Regions from separate parts of the Comamonas sp. GCA5 genome, predicted to be linked through region 1. Evidence: predicted binding sites of a transcription regulator. Region 1 holds the regulator's gene; each other region holds the start of a gene.

Region 1 (4,374 bases):
CTGGCCATGGATGTCCAGCAGGGCCTCGCCCAGGCCGCGCAGCTGCGTGGCGGTGGCGGGGCCCCATTGATCCAGGCGCGGCTGCGGCCCTGGGTGTCGATCACGCGGCGCAGCAGCAGGCTGTCTTCCTGGGCAAAGCCGCCTTCCTCCAGCCACAGCTGCAGGTGGGTGGGGCAGTCGAATTCGGCGCTGATGTCGGCCTGGCTGGCACCCTCACGCACCACGCCTGGGTCGGCGCGGCTGCCCAGCACCAGCTGCAAGGCGTCGATCAGGATCGATTTGCCGGCGCCGGTCTCGCCCGTCAGCACGGTGAATCCGGTGTGCAGATCCAGGTCGAGCTGCTGCACGATGACGAAGTCGCGCAGTGCAATCCGCTTGAGCGCCATGTTCAATAGCCCCCTTCGTTCCAGCCCAGCTTCTTGCGCAGCGTGGAAAAGTAGTTCCAGCCCACGGGGTGCAGAAAGTGCACGCTGTAGGCCGAGCGGCGCACGTAGATGCGGTCGCCGTGCAGCAGCGAGGCCAGCGACTGCATGTCGAAATTCGCGCTGACGTCGCGGCCACCGACCACTTCCATCATCACTTCCGTCTGGTCGGACAGCACGATGGGGCGGTTGGACAGGGTGTGCGGCGCGATGGGCGCCATCAGCCAGGCCGGGATGGAGGGGTGCATCAGCGGACCGCCGACGGACAGGGTGTAGGCCGTGGAGCCAGTGGGCGTGGCGACGATCAGGCCGTCGGCGCGCTGGTTGGACAGAAAGCGCCCATCGACTTCCACGCGCAACTCCACCATGCCCGAGGTGCCGCCGCGGTTGACCACCACGTCGTTCATGGCCAGGGCCTCGAACACGCACTGCTCGTTGCGCACCACGCGCGCATGCATCAGCGGGCGGGCATCCTCCTCGTACTGGCCGTGCAGCATGGGCTGCAACACATGCTGGTAGTCGTCTAGTGCAATGTCGGTGATGAAGCCCAGGCGCCCCTGGTTGATGCCGATCAGCGGAGTGCCGTACCGGGCCAGGTGGCGACCGATGCCCAGCATGGTGCCATCGCCCCCCACCACGATGCCCACGTCGCAATGCCGGCCCAGGCCATCCACATCCATGCTGGGCAGGCGCTGGTGCAGGCCGGTGTGTGCGGCGGTTTCTGCCTCCACGATGACTTCACAGCCCTGCGTCTGCAAAAAGTCGGCAATGTCCTGCAAGACCTCACGGGACTGGGCCGTGGAAGCGTCGGAGGCGGTAGAGGCTTGGTATTTCCCAACCAAGGCAACGTGGCGAAACTTGGACGTCATAAAGGAAATTACATCATTAAAATCTGTGCATGCTCGATGAACGTGCCAAGTTGTTGTTGAAAGCGCTGGTCGAGCGCTACATTGCCGACGGCCAGCCGGTGGGGTCGCGCACTTTGTCGCGCGCCTCGGGCCTGGAATTGTCGCCCGCGACCATCCGCAACGTGATGTCCGACCTGGAGGAGCTGGGCCTGATCGCCAGCCCCCACACCTCGGCCGGGCGCATTCCCACCGCCCGCGGCTACCGCCTGTTTGTGGACACCATGCTGACCGTGCAGCAAGGCAGCCTGGTGACGCCGGCCCTGGCGGCCGAGCAGCCCCAGAAGGTGATTGCGAATGCGGCGCAGCTGCTGTCCAACATGTCCCAGTTCGTGGGCGTGGTCATGGCGCCGCGCAGCAGCTCGGTGTTCAAGCACCTGGAGTTCGTGAAGCTGTCCGAACGGCGCGTGCTGGTCATCATCGTCTCGCCCCAGGGCGATGTGCAAAACCGTGTGATCTTCACGGATGCCGATTTCTCCTCGGCCCAACTGCTGGAAGCCTCCAATTTTCTGAACGCGCATTACGCCGGCCTGGACATCGAGCAGGTGCGCGAGCGCATCAAGCAGGAGGTGGAACAACTGCGCGGAGAGGTTGCCCACCTGATGCAGGCGGCCGTGAACATCAGCGCCGAGGCCATGAGTCCCGACCTCCAGGACCAGGTCATCATCTCCGGTGAGCGCAACCTGCTGTCCGTCAGCGACTTTTCCAGCGACATGGGCAACCTGCGCCGCGCCTTCGACCTGTTCGAGCAAAAGACCCAGTTGCTGCACCTGCTGGACTTCTCCAGCAAGGCCGAGGGGGTGCGCATCTACATCGGTGGTGAGAGCCAGGTGGTGCCGTTCGAGGAGCTGTCGGTCGTGAGTGCCCCCTACGAGGTCGATGGGCAGGTGGTGGGCACCCTGGGGGTGATCGGCCCGACGCGCATGCCCTACGACAAGATGATCCAGATTGTGGACATCACTTCCAAGCTGGTCAGCAATGCGCTGAGCCACCATCGCTAGCCGTTACAATGCGCAGGCTTTGCGGGCCCGACCATGGGTTGGCAAGCCCGGTTGGGGCGTTAGCTCAGTTGGTTGGAACATGGGACTCATAATTCTTCTACATCGTAGAGAAGCAAAAGTGAGTTGTGCTCAAGTTTCAAAGGGTTAGGCTGGTTAATTTCAGCCTGATTGGGTAGTTAAAACCGTTGTCTGGTTCATGTCTGGTCCAGAGAACGGCAGACCCGGAGATTGCTAGTTTGGCAGTTTTTGGTGAAGTTTCGGGCCTCTAGCTCATGCTTGGTTAGAGCAGCGGACTCATAATCCGTTGGTGCCGTGTTCGACTCACGGGAGGCCCACCAAATTGAATAAAAAAGCCAACCTCTTAGGCGGTTGGCTTTTTTATTTTGTCGTTGCATCGATCACCTGTATTTGCATTTCTAAGGGGTGATCTGTCGGATTGCGCAAATGCTGCCTAAAGTGATCGGAATACGTGGAGTTTTGTCTAGTTGACGGGCTGATGATTGCTGCCGCCCGGGGGCCGGGGGGCAATGCGTGTGTGGGCCTGGGGCCTGTGGGTTCGAGCGGGAGCCCCTGCTGCCCATGGTGCTTACGGCGGGGCGCGCGGGCGCTGCGGAACTTCGGCGCTACCGTGTGTTCTGAAGCAGGGCGTGTGAACCTGATCCAAGGATATGACTATGCTGATTCAGACTGGTGCTTCGGGCTTTATCCACCCGCATGGCAGCGAGATCACCCCGGAAGGCGTGTACCTGCGCCGGCGCGAATTGCTGCAGTGGGCCGCCCTGGGCGGTATGGGCGTGGCGTCGGGAGCCGCCTTTGCCAAGGCTGACACACCGGACGCTCTGGCGCCCTTGCGCGCGCTGCCCTCCAGCGTGCCGGGGGCGCTGGCCCTGGACAAGCAGACCCCGTTTGCCGATGCCTCCAGCTACAACAACTTCTATGAGTTCGGCCTGGACAAGGGGGACCCGGTGCGCAACGCGCAGGCCCTGCCCACCCGGCCGTGGACGGTGCGTGTGGAAGGGCTGGTCCAGCAGCCCAAGACCTTCGATCTGGATGCGCTGCGCAAGCTCAGCGCCCTGGAGGAACGCATCTACCGCCTGCGCTGCGTGGAAGGCTGGTCCATGGTGATTCCCTGGATCGGCTACTCGCTGTCCAAGCTGCTGGCCGAGGTGCAACCCCTGGGCAGCGCCAAGTATGTGGAGTTCGTCACGTTGGCCGATCCCAAGGTGATGCCGGGGCTGAGGCGCTCGGTGCTGGACTGGCCCTACACCGAGGGGCTGCGCATGGACGAGGCCATGCACCCGCTGACCCTGCTGACCCTTGGCATGTACGGCCACGAGCTGCCCAAGCAGAACGGGGCCCCGGTGCGCGTGGTGGTGCCCTGGAAGTACGGTTTCAAGAGCGCCAAAAGCATCGTCACCATCCGCCTGGTGGAGCGCGAGCCAGGCACCGCCTGGAACAAGGCAGCGCGCAACGAATATGGCTTTTATTCCAACGTCAACCCGGATGTGCCGCATCCGCGCTGGAGCCAGGCCACCGAGCGGCGCATTGGCGAGGGCGGCCTGTTTGCCCCCAAGCGCAAGACCCAGCTGTTCAACGGCTACGAGGCCCAGGTGGGGCAGCTGTATGCGGGCATGGACCTGCGCAAGAACTTCTGACGGGGCGCGATGTCGTTGTCACTGAAAGGCCTGCAGCGCGTGGCGCTGCATCTGCTGTGTCTGGTGCCTGCGCTGTGGCTGTTCTTTCTGGCGGTCACCGACGGTCTGGGGGCCAACCCGGCCGAGGCCTTGCTGCGCGACCTGGGCCTGTGGGCCCTGCGTTTCGTGTGCCTGGCGCTGGCCGTCACGCCGCTGCGCGTGTGGCTAGGCTGGAACCGGCTGGCGGCCTACCGGCGCATGCTGGGGCTGTATGCCTTCTTCTACGGCAGCCTGCACTGGCTGTGTTACCTGCTGCTGGACATGGGGCTGGACTGGGCGGCGGTGCTGGAGGACCTGGCCAAGCGGCCCTTTATCTTGGTGGGCACCCTCGCCTGGGGGATTTTGCTGGTGC
Region 2 (4,374 bases), on a different contig from region 1:
AAAATGATTTAAATCAAATAAAAATAATTATTTCAAACAGAAATATTCAGAAACATCTACCCTGGATGCAGGTTTTGTATTTATTGAAAAAACTGCAATGACTAGCCTTCTGAAAATCCAGGAACCGTCCACGCCAGAACCGCCGCAGCGACCGTCCCTGGTGGCCTTTCTGGAACTGGGGTTTCGGCCGCTGTACCTGTGTGGCGCCCTCTGGGCCATGGTGGCGGTATCGCTCTGGGTGTTTGCCCCCTCGCTGCTGCAGGGCGTGATGGCCGGGGTCTTCTGGCACGCCCATGAAATGTTCTGGGGATTCATTGCTGCCATCACGGTGGGTTTTCTGCTGACCGCCACCAGCAACTGGACGGGCATGAATCCCTTGCAAGGCCCTGCACTGGGAACACTGGTGCTGCTCTGGGCCACCGCACGCCTGGGCTTTCTTTGGCCCGGTGCCATCGCCTTTGCGGTGGCAAGCACTGCCGACCTGCTGTTCATCGCCATGGCAGCACTGGCGATAGGCCGCTGCCTGCTCGCACGCCAAAGCCGGCACAACTACCTCCTGGTTCTGCTGCTGCTCGGCATGGGCAGCGCCAACGCGGCGTACCTCTACGCCTGCTGGCACCAGCTCGACTACAGCGTGGTGATGCACTATTTCTTCACGGGCATGCTGTGCATGGCCGCCATTGCCTTGCTGATTGCCAGGCGGGTGATTCCATTTTTTGCCACGCGGGCACTCCCGCAACTCACCGTGTCGCGGCACACGCGCAGCGGTCAATGGCAGGCGGGATTGGCCGCTTGCGGCATCCTGGTGTGGCAATTCGGTCCTGGTCCATGGGCCGCCCCGCTTTTCGCCGCGGCCGGGCTGCTCACCCTTTGGCACGTGATGGCCTGGAAGCCCTGGGCCGTGCTGCGCACGCCATTGCTCTGGATCCTGTACCTGGGCTATGCCGGGCTGGGACTGGGCCTGTGGGCCGCAGCCGCCTACGCCCTGGGCTGGACGGCACGCATGTCCTGGCCGGTCCACCTGCTCGGCATGGCCGGATTTGGCGCCCTCATCGTCGGCATGATCACGCGCACGGCCCTGGGTCACACCGGGCGAGCATTGGTCGCCGACCGCAGCATGGTGTGCAGCTATGGACTGGTGTTCTGCGCCGTTGTCTTGCGCCTGGTGACCCTGGGCGCCAGCACCCACGCCGTGCCCTGGCTGCATGCCAGCGCCGCATGCTGGGTCTTGGCATTTGCCGTTTACTTATGGCGCTTCCTTCCGATGCTGGTGCGCCCACGTGCTGACCAGCGCCCCGGAAAACCCGTCCCCCTCCAACGCCGGCCTCACTAAGATGCGCCTGACCACACTCACCGACTATGCGCTGCGGGTCCTGATCTACACCGGCGCCCACAGCGAGCGCCTGTGCACCATCAGCGAAATTGCCAAAGCCTTCGATATCTCGCAGGCCCACTTGATGAAAGTGTCCCAATTGCTGGCGCAACAAGGGTGGATCACCACCGTGCGCGGGAAAAACGGCGGGTTGCACCTGAGCAAATCCCCCCAGGAAATCCCGCTGGGGGCGGTGGTGCGCAGCATTGAACCCGACTTCAACCTCGTCGAATGCCTGGGGCCCAACAACCACTGCCGGCTGACCGGCGGCTGTGCGCTGACCTGCATCCTGAATGGGGCACTGAAGGCGTTTTGGCAGCACCTGGATTGCTACACGCTGGCCGATGTGATCGCCCGCCCCGGCTTGCCGGTCCTGGCGCAGTGGACCCAGCCCATCGCCATCAGCCGTTGACGCGCAGCGCTCAGAGACATCGGCCCGAGTCAAGGGATGTTCAGCGCAAAATTCTCAAGCCGTTGTTTTGTAAAGAATTTTATTGACAGCCAACCTCGCCATCGGGTCCGGCGCCACTCTACACAGAGATTGCATAGCGCCAGCGTGGAACACCCTCCCCTTGAAATCCAAAATTTTTCCCTTATTATTAGCACTCGATGGGGTTGAGTGCTAACAGCACCGTTCCACAGCTTTTTCAAGCCACTGTGTCCATTTGCGACAGCGTGGCGGACCTCTTCAACCTTGTTGATTGATACCTAGGAGATGTTATGAACCTGCGTCCTCTGCACGACCGCGTGATCGTCAAGCGCCTGGAAAACGAAACCAAGACCGCTTCGGGCATCTTTATCCCTGACAACGCCGCCGAAAAGCCTGACCAAGGCGAAGTGCTGGCCGTCGGCCCCGGCAAGCGCAATGACAAGGGCGAGCACATCGCTCTGAACGTGAAGGTGGGCGACCGCGTGCTGTTCGGCAAGTACTCCGGCCAGACCGTGAAGGTTGACGGCAACGAGCTGCTGGTGATGAAAGAAGACGACCTGTTTGCGGTCGTTGAAAAGTAAATCGCAGCGCGATCCTCTTCAGAACTTTGAAATTTCATAGCTGTTAGCGCTTGATGCACAAGGGCTAGCAGCCAATTTGAACCAGATTTGTAGGAGCCAAAAATGGCAGCTAAAGACGTAGTATTTGGTGGCGAAGCACGTGCTCGCATGGTGGAAGGCGTGAACATCCTGGCCAACGCGGTCAAGGTGACACTGGGCCCCAAGGGCCGCAACGTGGTGCTGGAGCGCTCCTTCGGCGCCCCCACCGTGACCAAGGACGGTGTGTCCGTGGCCAAGGAAGTGGAACTGAAGGACAAGCTGCAGAACATGGGCGCCCAGCTCGTGAAGGAAGTGGCTTCCAAGACCAACGACATCGCCGGTGACGGCACCACCACCGCCACCGTGCTGGCCCAAGCCATCGTGCGCGAAGGCTCCAAGTACGTGGCCGCCGGTCTGAACCCCATGGACCTGAAGCGCGGTATCGACAAGGCTGTCGCCGCCCTGGTGGAAGAGCTGAAGAAGCAATCCAAGGCCACCACCACCTCCAAGGAAATCGCCCAAGTCGGCACCATTTCCGCCAACTCTGACTCCGACGTGGGCGAAATCATTGCCCAGGCCATGGACAAGGTCGGCAAGGAAGGCGTGATCACCGTGGAAGAAGGCAAGAGCCTGGCCAACGAACTGGATGTCGTGGAAGGCATGCAATTCGACCGCGGCTACCTGTCGCCCTACTTCATCAACAACCCCGAAAAGCAAGCCGCGATTCTGGACAACCCCTTCGTGCTGCTGTTCGACAAGAAGATCAGCAACATCCGTGACCTGCTGCCCACGCTGGAGCAAGTCGCCAAGGCCGGCCGTCCCCTGCTGATCATTGCCGAAGACGTCGAAGGCGAAGCCCTGGCGACCCTGGTGGTGAACACCATCCGTGGCGTGCTGAAGGTTGTGGCCGTGAAGGCCCCTGGCTTCGGCGACCGCCGCAAGGCCATGCTGGAAGACATCGCCATCCTGACCGGCGGCAAGGTCATCGCTGAAGAAGTGGGCCTGACCCTGGACAAGGTGACCCTGGAAGACCTGGGCCAGGCTGCCCGCGTGGAAATCGGCAAGGAAAACACCACCATCATCGACGGTGCTGGCCAGGCTGACGAAATCGAAGCCCGCGTGAAGCAAATCCGCATCCAGATCGAAGAAGCCACGTCCGACTACGACCGCGAAAAGCTGCAAGAACGCGTGGCCAAGCTGGCCGGCGGTGTGGCCGTGATCAAGGTGGGCGCTGCCACCGAAGTCGAAATGAAGGAAAAGAAGGCCCGCGTGGAAGACGCGCTGCACGCTACCCGCGCTGCTGTGGAAGAAGGCATCGTGGCCGGTGGTGGCGTGGCCCTGCTGCGCGCCAAGCAAGCCGTGGGCGCCCTGGCCACCGGTAACGTGGAGCAAGACGCCGGTATCAAGCTGGTGCTGGCTGCCGTCGAAGCGCCTCTGCGTGAAATCGTGGCCAACGCCGGTGGCGAGCCTTCGGTGGTGGTGAACGAAGTGTTGAAGGGCCAAGGCAACTTCGGCTTCAACGCTGCCAACGACACCTACGGCGACATGCTGGAAATGGGCATCCTGGACCCCACCAAGGTGACCCGCACTGCCCTGCAGAACGCCGCGTCCGTGGCTTCCCTGCTGCTGACCACCGAGTGCATGATTGCCGAAGCCCCCAAGGCTGAAGGCGCACCCGCCATGCCCGACATGGGCGGCATGGGTGGCATGGGCGGCATGGGCATGTAATTGCCCGGCAGCCGACCCCAGCCTCATACCGCTGGGGTTGCATACAAAAAAGGCCGCTTGCGCGGCCTTTTTTATGCCTTGAAATTTTGAGCCAAATGACCTTCTAGCGATTATTCAGCAAGCGCTGGGCGCTCTGCTTTTAGCACGCCAGCACAGCCCGATCACCCACAGCAAGGCTGGCAACACAAGGCGTGGCACCGCAGGCCGTCCACGAGGGCCGCCCAGGCGCAACAACGTCGCACCGA
Region 3 (4,374 bases), on a different contig from region 1:
TGAGGAAAGCATGGGACACGCCATGGCCGAGAAAGTGCTGTTGTCGGAGCGCCTGCGGCTGGCCCTGGGCTATGGCGGCATTCAGTTGCATTACCAACCCCAGATCGAAACGGCCACAGGCAAGGTCTGTGGTGTGGAAGCCCTGCTGCGCTGGACCGATCCTGTGCTGGGGGAGATCCCGCCGGATCGCTTCATTCCGGTCGCCGAGTCTTCGGGATTGATCTTGGGGCTTGGCAGCTACGTGCTGGATGCCGCATGCCGGCAGATCCGCGCATGGATGGACCACGAGCGTCCCGTGCGGGTGGCGATCAACCTTTCGCCCCAGCAACTGCGCCAGCACAACCTGGTGGACCAGGTGCGTGCGGCCCTGGTGCGGCACCAGGTACCAGCCCACTGGCTGGAGCTGGAAGTGACCGAGTCCCAGGCCATGCAGGACCCGGAGCATGCCTGCCGTGTGCTGGGAGAGCTGGCGGAGCTGGGGGTGGGGCTGGCGCTGGATGATTTTGGCAACGGGCATTCATCGCTGGCCTATTTGCAGTTCTTGCCGGTCCGTCGCTTGAAGCTGGGCAAGGATTTCATGCGTGCCGGTCGCCTGCGGGACAAGTTGCTGGGCGCCATGGTGCAGCTGTGCCATGCCCTGGAGCTGGACATGGTGGCCGAGGGGGTGGAGACCGAGGCCCAGCGGGCGCAACTGGAAAAGCTGGGGTGCCGGTGCTACCAGGGCTGGCTGTCGTCCAAGGCCATGAGCGCGTCACAGTTTGATGCCTGGCGTGTGCAGCACCTGTGAGTGAGCACCGCACGCACCGAGTGGACTGGCCAAAAAAAGCCGCCACAGAGGGACGGCTTGGCGATCCAGGGGGTGTGCGATTTACTGGTTGCTGATCTTCTGTTCCTTGATCAGGCGGCTGAGTTCCTGGGTGTCTTTCTGCACACGGTTGGCCAAACCTTCGGGCGAGGTGGCCACCATCTGCCAGCCCTGCTGAAACAGCTTTTCGCGCACTTCCGGGGTGCGAGCAATTTCTACCAGCATGCCAGCCAGCTTGGTGCGCAGGGCCTCAGGCATGCTGCGGGGGCCGCAAACGCATTCCAGATCTGCAGGTCAAAGTCTTTGATGCCTGCTTCCACCAGGCTGGGTACCCCGGGAGCCAGCGCGCTGCGCCCGCTGGACGTCACACCAATCAGCCGCAATTTGCCGGCTTGCGCCTGGGACAGTGCCAGCGCTGGTGGCAGCAGGGCCATCTGCAGCTGACCGCCCAGCATGGCGGTGGCAACCTGGGGGTAGCCGCTGTAGGGGATATGGATCGGGGCGATGCCGCTGCGGGCCTTGAGCAGTTCGGTGCCCAGATGGCCGATGGTGCCAATCCCCGGAGTGCCATAGCTCCACTTGTCACCGGCGGCGCGTGCAGCCGCAAAGAAGGCCTTGGCATCGACGTTCTTGGGCACACCAGCTTGCTCGACTGGCGCGGTCAGCACCAGCGGGGACACCCCGATGAGCGAGAGTGGAGCCAGATCCTTGAGCGGGTCGTAGGGGGCCGCAGGGTTGAGGATTTTGGCAATCGTCATGTTGCCGTTGATCATCAGGCCGATGGTGTGGTCGTCCTTGGCGCGGGCCACTTCGGCGGCACCAATGTTGCCACCTGCGCCCACCTTGTTTTCCACGATGACGGGTTGCCCCAGCAGCTTGGACAGAGGATCGGCAAAGGTGCGGGCGGTCAGGTCCGGCGAGGAGCCCCCCGGGAAGCCCACCACGATGCGCACGGGCTTGGATGGCCAGTCGGCAGCAAAGGCCAGATGGGTGCTGGCGGCTGCTACCAATGCGGTGCCTGCAGCCAGGACAGAACGTCGGGTGAAGGGGCGGAGAAAGTTCATGGTGGCGATGGATGCGGAGAAGCTGCGAGAAATCTATGGGCTTGGGTGGAAAAAACAAAACCCGGAAATTATCCGGGCTTGGTGGGGCTGTCATCTGGCCGGTGTAGGCCAGATGGTGCAGCAGCACATTCAGGCAAACTCAGTCAGCGCTTTTTTCATCTTTTTCATGGCCGCTACCTCGATCTGGCGAATGCGCTCGGCGCTCACGCCGTACTCGGCGGCCAGTTCGTGCAGGGTCATACCCCCGGAGCCATCGTCGTTGACCTTCAGCCAGCGTTCTTCCACGATACGGCGGCTGCGGGCATCCAGGCTGTCCAGCGCCTGGGCGATGCCGTCGGTGGCCAGCACATCGCGCTGGCGCGACTCGATCATCTGCGTGGGTTCGTGCGCAGCGTCGGACAGGTAGGCAATCGGGCCGAAGGCATGCTCGCCATCATCGCTGGGCGAAGGGTCCAGCAAGACGTCACCACCGGCCAGGCGTGTTTCCATCTCCATGACCTCTTCACGCTTGACGTTCAGTTTGGCGGCCATGGCGTCGATCTGCTGCTCGGTCAGCGTATCGCGCAGGGTCAGTTCGTCGTCCAGGGCGGCATCGGCCTGCATGCCTTGCTTCATGGAGCGCAGGTTGAAGAACAGCTTGCGCTGTGCCTTGGTGGTGGCCACCTTGACCATGCGCCAGTTCTTCAGAATGTATTCGTGGATCTCTGCCTTGATCCAGTGCATGGCATAGCTGACCAGGCGCACATTCTGTGCGGGGTCAAAGCGCTTGACGGCTTTCATCAAGCCGACGTTGCCTTCCTGGATCAGGTCGCCTTGGGGCAGGCCATAGCCCAGATACTGGCGCGAGATGGAGACCACCAGACGCAGGTGGGACATGATCAGGCGCCCGGCGGCATCCAGGTCGTTGTGTTCTTTGAGCTTGCGGGCGTAGTCCTGCTCTTCCTCTTGGGTGAGCATGGGCAGCCGGTTCACGGCCGTGATGTAGGCATCCAGATTGCCCAGAGGTGGCACCAAGGCCCAAGGATTTGCAGGTGCCAAGGCCGAAGCCGCAACGGTGCCGGTGGTATAGGTCATTGCAGTCATCCTTTCATCCATTGCTTCATGTTAGCACTCTCTGTGATTGAGTGCTAAGTCATAAGTTCCCAAGCTTTGGCGGCAGCGGGAAATAGCAGGCAGAGTAGCCGCACGGATGTGGAGGCCAAGGCATGCGGCCCTGCCGGTATGCTGGATCAGTGCCGGTGGTTGACGCGCCGCGACAGGAACTCGCCGGCGAACTGCACGATGGACACCAGCGCCACCAGGATCACGATGACTTCGAACATCACCAGGGTTTCATAGCGTTCGTAGCCGTAGCGGATGGCCAGGTCGCCCAGGCCACCAGCGCCCACGGCACCGGCCATGGCCGAGGCGTTGACCATGGCGATCACGCTCACCGTCATGCCGCCGATGATGCCGGGCAGGGCTTCGGGCAGCAGCACATGGCGCACGATGTGCCAGCGCTTGCAGCCCATGGCGCGTGCGGCTTCCACCAGGCCCGGATCCACATCGTTCAGGCTGACCTGGGCGATGCGGGCATAGAAGGGGATCAGATTGACCGACAGCGGCACCACGGCCGCCCAGGTGCCCAAGGTGGTGCCGACGATGCTGCGGGTGACAGGCAGCAAGGCCACCAGCAGGATGATGAAGGGAATGGCGCGAAAGATGTTCACCGTTACCGACAGCCCTTTGTAAAAGCGCGGCCGGGTGTACAGACCGCGCGGGCCGGTTATGGTGAGCACGATGGCGAGTAGCAGCCCCAGGCTGATGGCGATCAGCGAGGAGATACCCACCATCAACAGGGTTTCGGCAAAAGCCTGCAGGTATCTGTCAATCGGCGCGGACATAGCCCAGCAACTCCAGGTGGTCGGCGCCGGTGGAGTGGCGCAGTGCATCGAGGGAAGGCAGGCCGGTGGCTGGTGTGGACACCAGCAACTGACCCAGAGAATGGCCGCGCAACCGGTCCAGCCCGCCATGCAGCAAGGTGGCCTGGCTGCCCAGTGCGACCAGGGCCTGCAGCGGCAGGCCCTGGGGGCGCTGGGCGCCAGCAAAGCGCAGGCTGAGCACGGCGCGGTCGGCGCTGCTGGAGGGCTGGGGCAGCAGCTGGCGGGCCAGGTCGGGCGGCAGGCCTTGCTGCAATGGTTGCAGCAGCGCCTGGGTGGCGGCAGACTGCGGTGCACCGAAGACGCGCCAGACCTCGCCGATTTCCTGCACCTGGCCCTGGTCCAGCACCAGCACGCGGTCGCAGATGGCGCGGATCACGGCCATGTCGTGGGTGATCAGCACCACCGTCAGGTGCAGCTGGCGGTTGATGTCGCGCAGCAGGGACAGGATGGACTGCGTGGTTTCCGGGTCCAGCGCGCTGGTGGCTTCGTCGCACAGCAGCACTTCGGGCCCGTGCACCAGGGCGCGGGCAATGCCGACGCGCTGTTTCTGGCCGCCGGAGAGCTGGGCCGGGTAGGCATGGCC

What was found. The regulator HrcA, encoded in region 1, represses chaperone genes, less so after heat shock. The targets are predictions, from matches to a motif close to TTAGCACTCNNNNNNNNNGAGTGCTAA.
Region 2: groES (co-chaperone GroES) is a predicted target of HrcA. The motif match lies at 1,972-1,998, and genes of this name have one in related genera.
Region 3: rpoH (RNA polymerase sigma factor RpoH) is a predicted target of HrcA. The motif match lies at 2,974-3,000, and genes of this name have one in related genera.

What each region holds. Positions count from the first base shown of each region.
Region 1 is NZ_JAZHFR010000008.1:23,241-27,614, reverse strand. It holds partial or broken gene recN (DNA repair protein RecN) at 1-386, opposite strand, end outside; gene SJH88_RS03360 (NAD kinase) at 389-1,291, opposite strand; gene hrcA (heat-inducible transcriptional repressor HrcA) at 1,321-2,328, shown strand; tRNA gene SJH88_RS03350 (tRNA-Ile) at 2,588-2,666, shown strand; gene msrP (protein-methionine-sulfoxide reductase catalytic subunit MsrP) at 3,003-3,983, shown strand; gene SJH88_RS03340 (protein-methionine-sulfoxide reductase heme-binding subunit MsrQ) at 3,993-4,374, shown strand, end outside.
Region 2 is NZ_JAZHFR010000029.1:10,696-15,069, forward strand. It holds gene SJH88_RS09140 (NnrS family protein) at 98-1,333, shown strand; gene SJH88_RS09145 (RrF2 family transcriptional regulator) at 1,335-1,784, shown strand; gene groES (co-chaperone GroES) at 2,093-2,383, shown strand; gene groL (chaperonin GroEL) at 2,486-4,129, shown strand.
Region 3 is NZ_JAZHFR010000020.1:18,067-22,440, reverse strand. It holds gene SJH88_RS07150 (putative bifunctional diguanylate cyclase/phosphodiesterase) at 1-787, shown strand, start outside; partial or broken gene SJH88_RS07145 (Bug family tripartite tricarboxylate transporter substrate binding protein) at 869-1,869, opposite strand; gene rpoH (RNA polymerase sigma factor RpoH) at 1,999-2,943, opposite strand; gene SJH88_RS07135 (methionine ABC transporter permease) at 3,099-3,752, opposite strand; gene SJH88_RS07130 (methionine ABC transporter ATP-binding protein) at 3,736-4,374, opposite strand, start outside.